One region of the Micromonospora sp. NPDC004336 genome, then DNA from elsewhere that is predicted to be linked to it. Evidence: predicted binding sites of a transcription regulator. Region 1 holds the regulator's gene; the other holds the start of a gene.

Region 1 (9,450 bases):
TGACCCGCATCCGCTCCCAGCCACGCACCTTTTTGAGCGCGGCGTAGAACCGGTTCGTCGCGTAGCGCGGGTCGCGGATCTGTTCCGCGGTGCCCCAGCCCTGGCTCGGGCGCTGCTGGAACAGCCCCACCGAGTCGCGGTCGCCCCCGGCGAGGTTGCGCAGGCCGGACTCCTGGTACGCGGTGGCCAGCGCCACCACGACGGCCCGGTCGGGCATCTTGCGCTGGATCCCGATCGCCGCGATCGTCGCCGCGTTGGCCATCTGGTCGGCGTCCAGGGCCACCCGGCCGTCCGCCTGCACCGTGCAGGTCCGGCTGGACAGCGGCAGGCGCAGCTGCCCACCCACCTGCCGGATGACGATCCAGATTCCGACCACGGCGACGAGGACGAGGACGACGCCGCCCGTCACGACTGCCCGAGTTCGCACCCACACCCCCTGTTCGACAGCCCGCCAAGCGTACGTCCCCCGTGGTACCCCCAGGGTCGTCCGACCGGTTTCGGTGGCCCCGCCGGCCGCCCGGCCCGCCGGTCCGTGCGCCCGCCGGGGCCCGGCCGGGTGAGCTTCCACGTTCCCCGTTTCCGGCGCGGCCTCACCCGCCGGCCCCGGCGGGCGGACGCGAGAGCCGCCCCGGGCCCGTCCCGGCGCGACGTCGCCCGCCCACGAACGCGACGGCGCCGGCCCGGCGGCTACCGGCCGGCGCCCGCCTCGGCGTCGCCGTCGGCGGCGGGCACCCAGCGTGCCGGCCGCTTCTCCCGGAACGCCAGCACGCCCTCGCGACCCTCCTCGGACAGGAAGTATCCGGTCGAGAGCGTCGACAGCCCGGCGATCTCCTCCCGCAGGTCGGCGGCGGGCCGCCGGCGCAGCAGCTCCTTCGCCCCGGCCAGCGCGCCGGGCGCGCCCCGCACCAGCGAGTCGCAGTATCCGGCGACGGCGGTGGCCAGCCCGTCCGCCGGCACCGCGGCGGTGACCAGGCCGATCTCGGCCGCCCGCCGGCCGTCGAAGGTGTCCCCGGTCAGGTAGAGCTCGGCCGCCGCGCGGGGGTGCAGCAGGGGCAGCACGGTCGCGGAGATGACCGCCGGGATCACCCCGATCCGCACCTCGGTGAAGGCGAACGTCGCCTCCTGCGCGCACACCGCCAGGTCGGCCGCCGCGATCAGGCCCAGGCCGCCGGCCCGGGCCGGCCCGGCCACCTTCGCCACCACCGGTTTCGGGCACTCTCGGACCGCCGCGAGCACGTCGCCCAGCATCCCGGCGGGCACGGTGCCGCTGGCGTACGCGGCGGCCGTCTCCCTCAGGTCCGCTCCCGAGCAGAAGACCGGGCCGGTGTGGTCCAGCACGACCACGCGTACGGCGTCGTCGGCGACCGCCTCGGCGAGGCCGGCCAGCAGCTGGGTCATCAGCGGCGTGGAGAGCGCGTTGCGGTTGTGCGGGCTGTCCAGGGTGAGCGTGGTCACCCCGCGGGCCGTGGCGGCCCGCACGAGCACGTCGGGAGAGGTCATGCCGGGCACACTAGTGGCCATGCCCGGCGTCCTTCCAGAAGGCGAAACCGTCCCCGTCGACGGGTCGCTGCCCGCCACCGCCACCCGCGCCGTCGGCGCGCGGGGCTTCGGCGTGTACGTGCACGTGCCGTTCTGCGCCAGCCGCTGCGGCTACTGCGACTTCAACACGTACACCGCCGCCGAGCTGGGCGGCGGCGCGAGCCGCGAGGGCTACGCCGACACCGTGCTGGCCGAGCTGGCGCTCGCCGGCCGGGTGCTGGGCGACGCCCCGCCGCCCCGGGTCGACACGGTCTTCGTCGGCGGCGGCACCCCGACCCTGCTCCCCGCCGACGACCTGGCCCGGATCCTCGACGGCATCGACCGCGCCTGGGGGCTCGCGCCCGACGCCGAGGTGACCACCGAGGCCAACCCGGAGTCGGTCACGCCGGAGTCGCTGAAGGCGCTGCGGGCCGCCGGCTACACCCGGATCTCGTTGGGCATGCAGTCCGCCGCCCCCGGCGTGCTGGCGATCCTCGACCGCACGCACAGCGCCGGCCGGGCCGTCGCCGCCGCCCGGGAGGCCCGCGAGGCGGGGTTCGACCACGTCAACCTGGACCTCATCTACGGCACGCCGGGGGAGACCGAGGCCGACTTCGCCGCCTCCCTGGACCAGGTCGTCTCCGCCGGGGTGGACCACGTCAGCGCGTACGCCCTGATCGTGGAGGACGGCACCCGGCTCGCCGCCCGGATGCGGCGCGGCGAGCTGCCGTACCCCTCCGACGACGTCGCCGCGGACCGCTACCTCGCCGCGGAGGCCGCCCTCGGCGCGGCCGGTCTCTCCTGGTACGAGGTGTCGAACTGGGCCCGCGACGAGGCGGCCCGCTGCCGCCACAACCTGCTCTACTGGACCGGCGCCGACTGGTGGGGCCTCGGCCCGGGCGCGCACAGCCACGTCGGCGGCGTGCGCTGGTGGAACGTCAAGCACCCCACGACGTACGCGAAGCGGCTGGCCGCCGGCGAGTCACCCGGCCTGGCCCGGGAGGTGCTCACCGCCGACGAGGCGCACATGGAGGACGTCATGCTCCGGCTGCGCCTCGCCTCCGGGCTGCCGCTGGACGCCCTCGACGAGGCCGGCCGGGCCGGTGCGGCGCGGGCGCTCGCCGACGGCCTGCTGGCTGCCCCCGAGTACGCGGCGGGCCGCGCGGTGCTGACCCTGCGCGGGCGGCTGCTCGCCGACGCCGTGGTCCGCGACCTGCTGCCCTGACCGGCGGGCGGCGGAAAGCGGCGCGGCGGGCGGCCGGCGGCCGGGCCGGTGGGCCGCCCCGGGCCGGCGCTCGTCGCGTTGGTGGGACGTGGCCGAGGCCGGCCGGGGGAGCGGCCGGCCCCGGCTCACCTGGTGAAGCTGTAGCTCATCGGGTAGCGGTAGAGGACGCCCTCGTTGGCCTTGACCCCGCCGATGATCCCGAAGATCAGCGGCACGAGCCAGACGAGCATCGGGACGAAGAACAGGATCCCGCAGGTGATCAGGGTGAGCACCCAGCTCAGCACGCTGGCGATCGCCCAGGTGATCTGGAAGTTCAGCGCCGCGACGGCGTGCGCCCGGACGGTCGGCGACTGCTGGCCGCGGGTCATCAGCGCGATGAGCGGCGCCACCCAGCCGAGGAGGCCACCGCCGACGATCACCCCGAGCGCGCCGCCGAAGTGGGCGATCAGGGCCCAGTTCTTGTCGTCGTTGCTGGCGTAGCCGGCGGTGGGCGCGCCGTAGCCGCCGGGCGGATAGCCGCCCGGCGGGGGATAGCCACCCGGTGGGGGGTAGCCGCCCGGTGGGGGATAGCCACCCGGCGGCGGGTAGCCGCCCGACGGCGGGTAGCCGCCCGACGGCGGTTGGTCACCGGCGGGCGGCGGATAGCCACCGGGCGGGGGATAGCCGCCCGGGCCCGGCGCCCCGGACAGTGGTGCGGTGGGTTCGTCGGCGCCGGGCGGGCCGGGAACCCCCGACGGAGCGGCCGGGTCCGGCCGGTCGCCGGGGTCCCCCGCTCCGGGAGGGCGAGGTGGTTCAGTCATGGACGTCACGGTAGGCGCAGCCGGCAAGGCCGCACCAGAGCGACACCGGCCGGGTTGCCGGGATGATCGGCCCTGGCGGCCGCCGCCCCGGCCGGCCGGCGGCCCGCCCCGGACGACCGGTCCAAGGTTGATCATCGCGTGGCCGGGCGCGCCGACGTAGACTGGCACTCGCTACGGACGAGTGCCAGCAGCCCGCCCGGCCCCCGGGGTGCCGGGCCCGACGTGCGACAGGGAGGTGGAAGGGATGGGTCTCGACGACCGCAAGCTCGCCGTGCTGCGCGCGATCGTCGAGGACTACGTCGCCACGCAGGAGCCCGTCGGCAGCAAGGCGCTGGTCGAGCGGCACCAGCTCGGGGTCTCGCCGGCGACCGTCCGCAACGACATGGCCGTGCTGGAGGAGGAGGGCTACATCCGCCAGCCGCACACCAGCGCCGGCCGGGTGCCCACCGACCGCGGCTACCGGCTCTTCGTGGACCGGCTGTCCCGGGTCAAGCCGCTCAGCCCGGCCGAGCGCCGGGCGATCGAGCGTTTCCTGGTCGGGGCGGTCGACCTCGACGACGTGGTGCACCGCACCGTCCGGCTGCTGGCGCAGCTCACCCGGCAGGTCGCCGTCGTGCAGTACCCGTCGCTGGCCCGCTCCTCGGTGCGCCACCTGGAGCTGGTGCCGATCTCCACGACCCGGCTCATGCTGGTCATGATCGCCGACACCGGGCGGGTCGAGCAGCGGCTGGTCGAGCTGCCCGCGCCGATCCCCGCCGAGGACGTGACGGACCTGCGCCGGCTGGTCAACGAGAAGCTGGTCGGCACCCGGCTCTCGGAGACCCCGCCGCTGGTGCAGGCGCTGGTCGACGAGTCGGTGCCGCACCTGCGGCCCGCCATGACCACCCTCTCCACGGTGCTGCTGGAGACGCTGATCGAGCGGCACGAGGAGCGGATCGCGCTGGCCGGGACGGCCAACCTCACCCGCGGCGGGCTGCTCGACTTCCAGGGCTCCCTGCGCCCCATCCTGGAGGCGCTGGAGGAGGAGGTCGTCATGCTCAAGCTGATCGGCGAGGCGGAGCCGAGCACGACGCGGGTGCTGATCGGCGACGAGAACGAGATCGACAACCTGCGCGCCGCGTCGGTGGTCAGCACCGGCTACGGCCCGGGCTCGACCAGCGTCGGCGGGCTCGGCGTGCTCGGTCCGACGCGGATGGACTACCCCGGCACCATCGCCACGGTACGAGCCGTGGCACGCTACGTGGGCGAGCTGCTGGCCCAGAACTGACCAGTCAGGGCCGACGGCCGGCTCCGGCCGACGACCGGCGCAACGCGAGACGAACATGAGGACACGGAACGCAGTGGCCAGGGACTACTACGGCATTCTCGGGGTGAGCCGGGAAGCCTCCGACGACGAGATCAAGCGCGCCTACCGCAAGCTGGCGCGGCAGTTCCACCCGGACGTCAATCCGGACCCGGAGGCACAGGAGAAGTTCAAGGACATCAACGCCGCGTACGAGGTCCTCTCGGACGACCGGAAACGGCAGATCGTCGACCTGGGCGGCGACCCGCTCGCCCCGGGCGGCGGGGGCGCGGGCGGCCCGGGCGGTCCCGGCGGCGCCGGCCCGTTCGTCGGCTTCCAGGACATCATGGACGCCTTCTTCGGCGGTGCGGCCGGCGGCTCGCGGGGCCCCCGACCCCGGACCCGGCCGGGCGCCGACGCGATCCTGCGGCTGGAGCTGGACCTGCACGAGACCGCGTTCGGTGTCGAGGCGCCGATCACCGTCGACACCGCCGTGCTCTGCACCACCTGCTCCGGCGCCGGCACCGCCGCCGGCACCCACCTCGCGACCTGCGAGGCGTGCGCCGGCCGGGGCGAGGTGCAGTCCGTGCAGCGCACCTTCCTCGGCCAGGTGGTCTCCGCCCGGCCGTGCACGGTCTGCCAGGGCTACGGCACCACCATCCCGCACCCCTGCCCGACCTGCGCCGGCGACGGCCGCGTCCGCACCCGGCGCTCGCTGACCGTCAAGATCCCGGCCGGCGTCGAGGACGGCATGCGCATCCGACTGGCCCAGCAGGGCGAGGTCGGCCCGGGCGGCGGCACGGCCGGCGACCTCTACGTGGAGATCCACGAGCGGCCGCACGACGTCTACTCCCGCAAGGGCGACGACCTGCACTGCCGGGTCACCGTGCCGATGACGGCGGCGGCGCTGGGCACGCGGCTGACCATCAAGACGCTCGACAGCGAGGAGACCGTCGACGTCAAGGCCGGCACCCAGCCGGGCAGCACCCTGCGGCTGCGCGCCCGGGGCGTACCGCACCTGCGCGGCACCGGCCGGGGCGACCTCTACGTCCACCTCGACGTGCGCACCCCGACCAAGCTCGACGCCGACCAGGAGCGGATGCTGCGCGACTTCGCCAAGACCCGGGGCGAGGAGGTCGCCGAGCTGACCAAGCAGGGCGGCTTCTTCTCCCGGATGCGCGACGCGTTCAACGGTCACGCCTGACCGGCGGCTCGCCGTCCCCGGCGCCGCCCGGGGCGGCTAGCCTGTTGATCGTGTCCGCACCGCTGTTCCTGGTCGAGTCGCTGCCCACCGCCGACCGGCTGACCCTCGACGGCCCCGAGGGGCACCACGCCGCCACCGTGCAGCGCCTGCGCGTCGGCGAGGAGCTGCTGCTCGCCGACGGGCGCGGCGGCACGGCCGCCGCCGTGGTCACCGCCGTCGGCCGGGGCACCCTCGACCTGGAGATCACCTCCCGGGGGTACGCCGACGCGTCCGTCCCGCGCCTCGTGGTGGTGCAGGGCATCGCCAAGGGCGACCGGGGCGAGCTGGCCGTGCAGGCGATGACCGAGGTCGGGGTCGACGAGATCGTGCCCTGGGCCGCGGCCCGCTCGGTCACCCAGTGGCGCGGCGAGCGGGGCGTACGGGCACGCGAGAAGTGGGCGGCGACCGCCCGGGAGGCCGCCAAGCAGGCCCGCCGTGCCTGGTTGCCCGTCGTGGCCGGCATCCCGGACGAGTCGACCGTCCGGGTCGCGCGCCGGATCGCCGGGGCCGCCGCGGCGTTCGTGCTGCACGAGGGGGCGCAGGAGCGGCTGACCGCCGCCGAGCTGCCCGGCACCGGCGAGATCGTGCTGGTCGTCGGCCCGGAGGGCGGCATCGCCGACGCCGAGCTGGACGCCTTCCTGGCCGCCGGCGCCCGCGCCGTACGGCTGGGCTCCACGGTGCTGCGCACGTCGACGGCCGGCGTGGCCGCCCTCTCGGTGCTCGCCACCCGCCTCGACCGCTGGTGACCGGGCCCCGCCGGCCGGGCGCGACGGACGGTCAGGTGCGCAGGTAGGACGCGCCGTTGAGGTCGACGATGGTGCCCGAGGCCCACTCTGCCCCGGGGCTGGCCAGCCAGTGCACGGCGGCGGCGATCTCCTCGGGGCGGGCCACCCGGTTGAACGGGCTCTGCGCCCGGATCGCGTCGCCCCGCTCGCCGCGCAGGTGCTCGGTGGTCATGTCGGTCTCGACGAAACCCGGGGCGACCGTGGCGACGGCGATGCCGTACGGGGCGAGGGCCACCGCCAGCGACTGCCCGAGCGCGTTCAGCCCCGCCTTGCTGGCCCCGTACGCCGGCTGCTCCGGCTCGCCCCGGAAGGCGCCCCGGGAGGAGACGTTGACGATCCGGCCGCCCCGGTCGCGCATGTGCTGGGCGGCGCACCAGACGACGTTGCCGGCGCCGGTCAGGTTGGTCTCGACCACCTGCCGCCACTGCCGGCGCCACTGCTCGTAGGAGGCGCCGAAGACGGGGTGCGGGGCGTCCCGCTCGCCGTACACGCCGGCGTTGTTGACCAGCACGTCCAGCCCGCCCAGCAGGCCGGCCGCCTCGTCGACCATGGCGCGTACGGCGTCCGGGTCGGTCAGGTCGGCGCGGACCACCACGTGCCCCTCGCCGGGCAGTTCGGCGCGCAGCCGCTCGGCCAGTTCCGCGGAGTCCCGGTGGTGGATCGCCACCCGGTCGCCGCCGGCGGCGAACGCGGTCGCCACCGCCCGCCCGATGCCGCGCGAGGCCCCCGTCACCAGTACCGCCCGTGAAGTCACGCCGGCCATCATGCCGTGCGGGCCCGGAGGGGGCGGCAGGGCCCCTTCCGCCGGCGCGGGCGACGGCAGGCTGCGCTTCCTTACACTGCCCCGATGGGAACCGACTGCCTGTTCTGCCGGATCGTCGCCGGGGAGATCCCGGCCACCGTCGTCCGGGAAACCGCCACCACGCTCGCCTTCCGCGACATCGGCCCGAAGGCGCCCGTGCACGTCCTGGTCATTCCGAAGGAGCACTACGCCGACGTGGCGACCCTCGCCCAGGGCGACCCGGCGCTGGCCGGCGAGGTGCTCGCGACGGCCGCCGCGGTGGCCGAGGACGAGGGGCTGCTCGGCGACGGCTTCCGGCTGATGTTCAACACCGGCGCGTACGGCGGTCAGGAGGTCTTCCACGTGCACGCGCACGTGCTCGGCGGCGCGCCGCTGGGCCCGATGCTGGCCCGGGACCTCGCGTGACGGCGGTCGACGAACGGCTGTCCCGGCTGGTGCGTACGGTCCAGGCGCAGGCCCGGGTGCCGGCGGTCTCGGCGGCCCTGCACCGGGCGGACCGCCCGCTGTGGACGTGCGCGGTCGGCGGCACCGGCAACGACACCGAGCTTGGGCCGGGCACCCGGTTCCGGATCGGCTCGGTCACCAAGACGTTCACCGCCGTGCTGACCCTCCAGTGCCGCGACGACGGCCTGCTCGACCTGGACGACCCGCTGGGCCGCCACCTGGACCTGCCGGCCCACGGCGAGCTGACCGTGCGGCGGCTGCTGTCGCACACCGCCGGCCTGCAACGGGAGCCGTACGGCGACGTCTGGGACACCCTGCGTGCCCCCGACGTCGACGAGTTCGTCGCCGACCTGGCCCGGGCCGAGCGCGTGCTGCCGCCGGGCCGTCGCTACCACTACTCCAACCTCGGCATGGCGCTGCTCGGCCGGCTCGTCGGCCACCTGCGGGGCGGCACCTGGGCGGAGGTGCTCGCCGAGCGGGTGCTGACCCCGCTGGGGCTGGCCGACACCTCGGTGACGCCGGGCCCGGACGCGGCGACCGGCTTCCTGGTCGACGCGTACTCCGACGAGGCGCACCCGGAGCCGCCCACGGACTTCGGGGCGGTGGGGCCGGCGGCACAGCTCTGGAGCACCGCCTCGGACATGGCCCGCTGGGCGGCCTTCCTCGCCGACCCGGCGGCGCTGGACCCGGCGGGCGCGGTGCTCGCCCCGGCGACGCTCGAGGAGATGCGCTGGCCGGCGACGGTCACCGACGAGACGCTCTGGTCGGGCGGCTTCGGGCTCGGGCTGATCCTGGTGCCGCAGGGGAGGCGGATCGTGCACGTCGGGCACGACGGCGCGATGCCCGGCTTCCTGGCCGGTGTCTACGGCCGGCGCGGCGGCGAGGGGACGCCCGGCGCGATGGGCGTGGCGGTGCTCGGCTCCTCCGGCACGGCCGCCGAGGTCCTCGACCTGCCGCACCGGCTGCTGGCCGCCGCCGTCGAGCACGACCCGGCCGACATCGCGCCGTGGCGGCCCGGCCCGCCCGCCCCGCCCGACGTACGCGGGCTGCTCGGCCGCTGGTGGGGCGAGGGCTTCGAGTACGTCTTCTCCTGGCACGACGGCGCGCTGCGGGCCCGGGGCGCGGACGACCCGGCGGGGAAGCCGCCGGCGGTCTTCGCCCCGCTGCCGGACCGGCCCGACGTCTACCGCACCGTCTCCGGCCGCGAGGTCGGCGAGCTGCTGCGGCTCACGCGGGACGAGCGCGGCGCGGTGGTCCGGATGCACTGGGCGACCTACCGGTTCACCCGCGCCCAGGAGACCTTCGACCGGTACGACTTCCGCGCCGGCTCCTGAGCGACCACCGGGACCGG
Region 2 (6,129 bases), on a different contig from region 1:
AGATGGTGGTCGCGACGTAGGTGGCGGTGCGCACCAGGCGACCCCACGCGTCGGAGCGGTAGTTGCTGTTCTGGGCGACTCCCGCCATCGCGCGGGGGTGCAGCGCCTGGAGGTAGAGCGAACGCAGGCCGGCGACGATCAGGATCGGCTCCTCGTGCACCTTCCACGTGACCGAACCCGGACCGAAGAGACCGAGATCTTCGGAGTCCACCGACCAAGCGTGCCACGCCGCGGAGCACCGCGCCCCGGCCAACGGGCCGCACGCCTGGCGTCGTCGTCGCCCTTAGCGGTTCAGTGCGGGCTGGTCGGGCTGTGGCACCGCTGGACGTCGGCCCGCTGGCTGCTGCTGGCTGCCGGTCCGGCTTTGGGTGCTCGGTCGTCGACTTACCGTCGGCCCGCTGGCTGCCGGCTGCCGTCCGGCCCTGGGTGGTCGGTCGTCGGCTGGACGTCGGCCTGCTGGCTGGCCGCCGGTCGACGGCGGGCGGGACGGTCAGTCGTCGGCGGAGCGGCGGGTCTGGCAGGTCGGGCAGAGGCCCCAGAAGGTCACTTCCGCCTCGTCGACCTCGAACCCGTGGGCGATGTCCGGGTCCAGGCAGGGCGAGTCGCCGACCGCGCAGTCGATGTCGGCGATCTCGCCGCAGCCACGGCAGACGACGTGGTGGTGGTTGTCCCCGACCCGCGCCTCGTAGCGGGCGGGGCTGCCGGCGGGCTCGATCCGGCGGGACAGCCCGGCCCGGGACAGCGCGCCGAGCACGTCGTAGACGGCCTGGGTCGAGACGGAGTCGAGGCGTTCGCGGACCCGCCGGGTGATCTCCTCCACCTCGAGGTGGCCGCCCGCCGCCAGGACGTCGAGCACGGCGAGGCGCGGCCGGGTGACCCGCAGGCCCCTCGACCGGAGCAGCTCCTCCCCACCGGACATCCGCCAATGACAGCATGTGCTGACCAGGCCGACAACCGTCCACCGGCTCCGGGTGGTCCCGGCCACAGCCCAGCCGGCCGTCGGGGCGGTGAACCGGAGCGGCCCGGGGCGCGTGTAGCCGGTCGACAGGACCTGGGCGGGCCGGCCGGCGCACCGTACGCTGGCAACCCGCGACCGCGTACGCCGGAGGTGTGGATGTTCAAGGAGATCCTGGGTCTGCCGGCCCACGTGCTGGTGGTGCACGCGGTCGTCGTGTTCGTGCCGCTGCTGGCCCTGCTCTCCGCCGCCTACGTGGCGCTGCCCCGCTTCCGGCCCCGGCTGGACTGGGCGGTGGCGATCCTCGCCGTGGTGGCGCCGCTGACCGCCTTCGTCGCGGTCGAGTCCGGCGAGGAGCTGACCGACGCGTTCGTCGCCCGGGGCATGCAGGGCCCCATCGTGGAACAGATCTTCGAGCACTCCCGCTACGGCGACATCCTGTTCCGGTACGTCGTGCCGCTGGCCGTGGCGTCGCTGCTGCTGCTCGCGGTAACGAGCGGCCATCCACGGGTACGCAGGCTGCCGTCCTGGATCACCCCGGTGCTGTCGGTCGCGGTGGTGGCGCTCGCCGTCGTCAGCCTCGTCTACGTCTACCTCACCGGCCACTCCGGCGCGGAGACGGTCTGGGGCAACACCCTCTGACCCACCCCCGCCCCACCCCGCCCCCGCCCCCGCCCCACAGCTCCGTCGATCTTGCACTTTCGGCCCTTCGTTCGTCCCTTTTGCCCCGGCTTGCCGGGGTAGTAAGTGCAAGATCGCGGGGGGAGAGAGGGGGAGGGGGAGGGGGGAGAGGGGGCGGGGGTTAGAAGAGGAGGCGGGAGCAGAGTAGGCAGACGAGGAGTACCAGTACGAGGGCGGCCACCGCGCCGACGGCGTACGTGAGTCGCTGGGCGCGCTGTTCCGCCGAGTCGAGCCCTGCCATGTCCTGCGGGGGCAGCCGCCGGGGCGGCGCGGGGCGCAGGTGCACCGGTGGTCGCCACCCGGGCGGCGGAGGCGTGGTGGCCGGCGGGCCGGCGTAGCCGCTCCCGGCCGGCGGGGCGGTCGACGGGCCGGGATGTCCGCCGCCGGACGGAACGGTGGCAGGTGTGCCGGCCTGTCCGCCGCCGGGTCGCAGCACATCGGCAGGTGTGCCGGGTTGTCCGCCGGGTCGCAGCACATCGGCAGGTGTGCCGGGTTGTCCGCCGGGTCGCAGCACGTTGGCAGGTGTGCCGGGAGGTCCGCCGCCGGGTGCCGGCGCGGCCGGGGCCCCCTCCGGCGCGGGTTCGGGCCGTCGCCAGTACTCGTCCGGGGCGCCGCCGGAGGTGGGGGTCGTCACGCCGTCCGACGCTACCAACGCCAGGGACCGATGACCGGCTGGACGCGGCCGGCCCAGCCCGGCTCGATGCCGGTGACCCCAACCAGGCCGGGGTCGACCCGGTCACGATAGGCGCAGCCGGGCCGTCAACGGCGTATCGAGGGCGTGACCCGGGCCGGCGCTGCGCTAGTCTTGCCGCTCGTGAGCACCGAGTTTCCGGGGACGCCGGCCGTACGCGGCGACGACGACCGCACGGTCGACCTCAGCGACGACTTCGTGGTGCTGCCCGAGCAGACCGCCGACGACACCGACCGGGGCTGGGGCGAACGCTCCGGCGGTAACGACGACTGGCTGCTGGCCGAGCGCCCCCCGCACTGGGACTGACGCCCCCTGGTCCTCGCCCGCCGGCAGTCCTCCCGGTTGTGGAGAACCCGCCTGGCCTGTGGATAACCGCGCGACACCTGTGGATGACGCGTCGGCCCTGTGGACGACCGGGGATGACGTGACCGAAGATCGGCAGGACGGCCTCGTTCGTCCCCGAGCAGGCGACGACCCGGGGCGGCGAGGGCCGGCCCCGGGTCGGTGCGGTGGGCGTCAGGAGGCGCTTGCGGTGCTGGCGGCCGGCGTCTTGCCCGCCCCGCCGCCCGAGCCGTTCGAGCTGGTCGAGGACGACGACGAGGACGACGAGGCGGCCGAGCCGTTCGACGAACCGGAGTCGCCGGAGGAGGACGAGTCGGACTTCGCCGGCTTGGCGGCGCCGCCGTTCTTGCCCGTGTCGGCGCCGGACGAGCGCGAGTCCGTGCGGTAGAAGCCGGAGCCCTTGAACACGATGCCGACCGAGTTGAAGAGCTTGCGCAGCCGCCCCTCACACGCCGGGCACTCGGTCAGCGGCTCGTCAGAGAAGGACTGCACCGCCTCGAGCTGGTGGCCGCACGCGGTGCAGGCGTACTGGTACGTGGGCACGTTCTCCTCCGGATCTGGCACGGCCGATTGGCACTCGACGTCTTCGAGTGCCAATGGTGCGGCATTGCCCCCGGATTCGTCCAGCGGAAGTGTGGGGCGCGACACCCCCGACGCCCGAGGCGCCGTCCCGGCCGGGCGTCAGCTCCGCCGCGTGGCCCCACGTCGGCTCCGCCGTCCGCTGCGCGAACCCGGGCGCCGCCGGGCCCGGCGTCAGCCCCGCCGGGCGCCGCGAGCACCCGGGGCACCGTCCAGCCCGGCACCCGCCGCGTCGTCCAGCGCGGCACCCGTCGCGCCGGCCCACCCGGCACCCGTCGCGTCGTCCAGCGCGGCGCCCGCCGCGTCGTCCCACCCGGCACCCGCCGCGTCGTCCAGCGCGGCGCCCGCCGCGTCGCCCTGGGCGGCGTCCAGCGTACGCAGGCCGTCGGCGGGCGTGACCACCGCGCGTACCGGCCGGTCGTGCGGCTCGGCGGGCAGCACCCCGACCAGCTCCCCGTCGTGCAATGGGACCACGGTCAGCGTGGCCGCCGGCACCCGGGCCAGCGCCCGGTCGTACGAGCCGCCGCCCCGGCCCAGCCGCAGTCCCCGCCGGTCCACGGCCAGCGCCGGCACCACCACCAGCTCCGCCCCGGCCACCGCCTCCCGCCCCAGTCGTGGCCCGGCCGGCTCCCGCATGCCCCGCCCGGCGGCCACCAGCGCGTCCGGCCCGGCCCAGGCGGCCCAGTCCAGGTCGAGGTCGTCGCGGAGCACCGGCAGCAGCAGCTCGCCGCCCGGCGGCAGCGCCGCGTGCAGCACCGCCGGCAGGTCGGGGCCGCCCGGCTCGGAGCCGACCGGCACGTACGCGGTGATGCGGCGCGGGCGCAGCCGGCGTACGAGCGCCACCAGCTCGGCCTGGACGCGCCCGGCGGCCTCGGCCCGCCGCGCGGCGGTGAGCGCCCGGCGGGCGGCGAGCACGGCGGCGCGGGCGTCCCGCTTCGCCGCTTCCGCTTCATGAGAAAAATCGGGCACGCAACACTCCTGACGCAACGTTTGTCACCTGGTTGCTCTGTGTCAGCATCGCAAGCGACGGCGGCGGAACTTCCGGGGGGACCGAGTGACGCTACGCGGGCGGTTGACCACAGCCTTCCTGGCGGTGGTGCTCGGCCCGGTGGTGCTCGGGGCGCTCTTCGTCGGCTCGACCGTGGCGTCGGTCGACCGCAGCCGCTCCACCGAGCGGCTCGCGGTGGCCGCCGCGACCGTGCGCACCTCGGTCGACGCCCTCTGCCAGCAGCTGCGGGCCGCCGCCGACGCGGTCGCCCTGACCGGCGACCGGCCGGGCGCCGCGAGCCAGGTGGTCAGCCGTGGCCTGGCGACCGCCGTGCGGGTCACCGACGTGGCCGGCCGGGTCACCTACGCGACGCCCGGCGGGCCGGCGGAGCCCTGGCGCGACTGTGCCGCCGCCACGCCGGCCGCCGGCCCGGTGCGGGCGCTCGCCGCCCGGGTCGACCTGCGCGACCGGTCCGGCGGGTCGCTGGGCACGGTCGCCGCCGCGCACCCGGTCGACCCGGCCTTCGTGGCGCGGCTCGCGGCCGTGACTGGGGTGGCGGTCACGCTGCTCGACGGCGCCGAGGCGCCCGTGCGGCTCGCCCACAGCACCGAGTCGACGGGGGTACGCGACGCCGTGCTCGCCGCCGCCGGCACGCTCGACGGGGAGCGGGTCACGGAGACCGCCGACGGCCGGTACGTCCGCCGGGTCGGTCCCTCCGCCGGCCAGCCCCTGCCGCTGGTGCTCTCGGTTCCCGGCGAACAGCCGCCCGGCCTCTACCCGGCGCTGCTCGCGGCGGTGCTGGTGGCGGCCCTGCTGGCCGTGGTGGCCGCCTGGCGGCTCGCCCGGGTGACCACCCGTCCGCTGGGGGAGCTGGCGGGCGCGGTGGACCGGGTGGCCCGGGGCGACCTGACGGCCCGGGTGCCGGTGCGCAGCCGCGACGAGATCGGCCGGCTGGCCGGCGCGTTCAACCGGATGACCCGGGAGACGGGCACGTACGTGGCGGCGCTGACCAGCAGCCGCGACCAGTTGCGCGGGCACCTCGCGGTGCTGGGCGACACCCTGGCCAGTACGCACGACCTGCAACGCATCCTGCGGGTGATCCTGCACAGCGCGATCGCGGCGACGGGCGCCCGGGCCGGCGCGGTCCTGCTGGTCGACGACGGCGGGGTGCTCGTCGCGCAGTGTGCCGAGGGGCTGGACGGGCGCTGCCCGCCGGACGACCGGGCCGGGCCGCTGCGGGTGCCGCTGGGCAGCGGCGTGGTCGGCGCGGTCGCGGCGACGGGGGAGCCGCGACGCGGCCGGGTGACGGCCTCCGGCGCGCCGCCCGGCGAACCGCTGTGCCGCACGTACATCGCGGTGCCGTTCGCGGCCGGCGCGGCTGGCGCTGCCGGCGTTCCCGCTACTCCGGGCGTCGTCGGTCCGGCGGGCGCGCCCGGCGGCTCGGGCGCGTCCGGTGTCCCGGGGGCGGCCGGCGGCTCGGGGGCGGCCGACGGCGCCGGGCGGGGGGACACGCCGGCCGCCCGACCCGTGGCCGTCGACGCCGGCCGCGTCGACGCACGGTCCCACGACTCGTCGGGTGCGGAGCCGGCGTCCCCGGCGGGGGTGCTCGGCGTGCTCGTCCTCTACGACCGGCTCGGCGCGGACGAGTTCGACGACGACGACCTGGTGACCCTGCGGACCTTCGCCGGCCACGCCGCCGTGGCCGTCGACAACGTGCGGGTGCACGAGGAGGCGCAGCGGCTCTCCCTGACCGACCCGCTGACCGGGCTCTGGAACTACCGCTACCTGCGCGAGTCGATCCGCCGGGAGGTCGAGCGGGCGAGCCGGTTCGGCCGGATGCTCAGCGTCCTCGCCCTCGACCTGGACCGGTTCAAGGAGGTCAACGACACCCAC

Evidence for each region. Region 1 encodes HrcA, which represses chaperone genes, less so after heat shock. Its sites were predicted from a motif close to GGTTNGCACNCTCNNNNNGAGNGTGCNAACC; they were not measured.
Region 2: ACWENR_RS03355 (FmdB family zinc ribbon protein) is a predicted target of HrcA. The motif match lies at 3,238-3,268, and genes of this name have one in related genera.

What each region holds. Positions count from the first base shown of each region.
Region 1 covers NZ_JBSGDY010000005.1:5,949-15,398, forward strand. Annotated here, with positions in the region: gene ACWENR_RS02150 (hypothetical protein) at 1-433, opposite strand, end outside; gene ACWENR_RS02155 (enoyl-CoA hydratase-related protein) at 688-1,500, opposite strand; gene hemW (radical SAM family heme chaperone HemW) at 1,520-2,743, shown strand; gene ACWENR_RS02165 (DUF4870 domain-containing protein) at 2,869-3,543, opposite strand; gene hrcA (heat-inducible transcriptional repressor HrcA) at 3,788-4,810, shown strand; gene dnaJ (molecular chaperone DnaJ) at 4,884-6,029, shown strand; gene ACWENR_RS02180 (16S rRNA (uracil(1498)-N(3))-methyltransferase) at 6,080-6,814, shown strand; gene ACWENR_RS02185 (SDR family NAD(P)-dependent oxidoreductase) at 6,846-7,607, opposite strand; gene ACWENR_RS02190 (histidine triad nucleotide-binding protein) at 7,701-8,060, shown strand; gene ACWENR_RS02195 (serine hydrolase domain-containing protein) at 8,057-9,433, shown strand.
Region 2 covers NZ_JBSGDY010000007.1:73,975-80,103, reverse strand. Annotated here, with positions in the region: gene ACWENR_RS03380 (oxygenase MpaB family protein) at 1-211, opposite strand, end outside; gene ACWENR_RS03375 (Fur family transcriptional regulator) at 491-919, opposite strand; gene ACWENR_RS03370 (DUF2231 domain-containing protein) at 1,115-1,597, shown strand; gene ACWENR_RS03365 (hypothetical protein) at 1,758-1,922, opposite strand; gene ACWENR_RS03360 (hypothetical protein) at 2,451-2,633, shown strand; gene ACWENR_RS03355 (FmdB family zinc ribbon protein) at 2,844-3,233, opposite strand; partial or broken gene ACWENR_RS03350 (5-formyltetrahydrofolate cyclo-ligase) at 3,609-4,217, opposite strand; gene ACWENR_RS03345 (diguanylate cyclase) at 4,303-6,129, shown strand, end outside.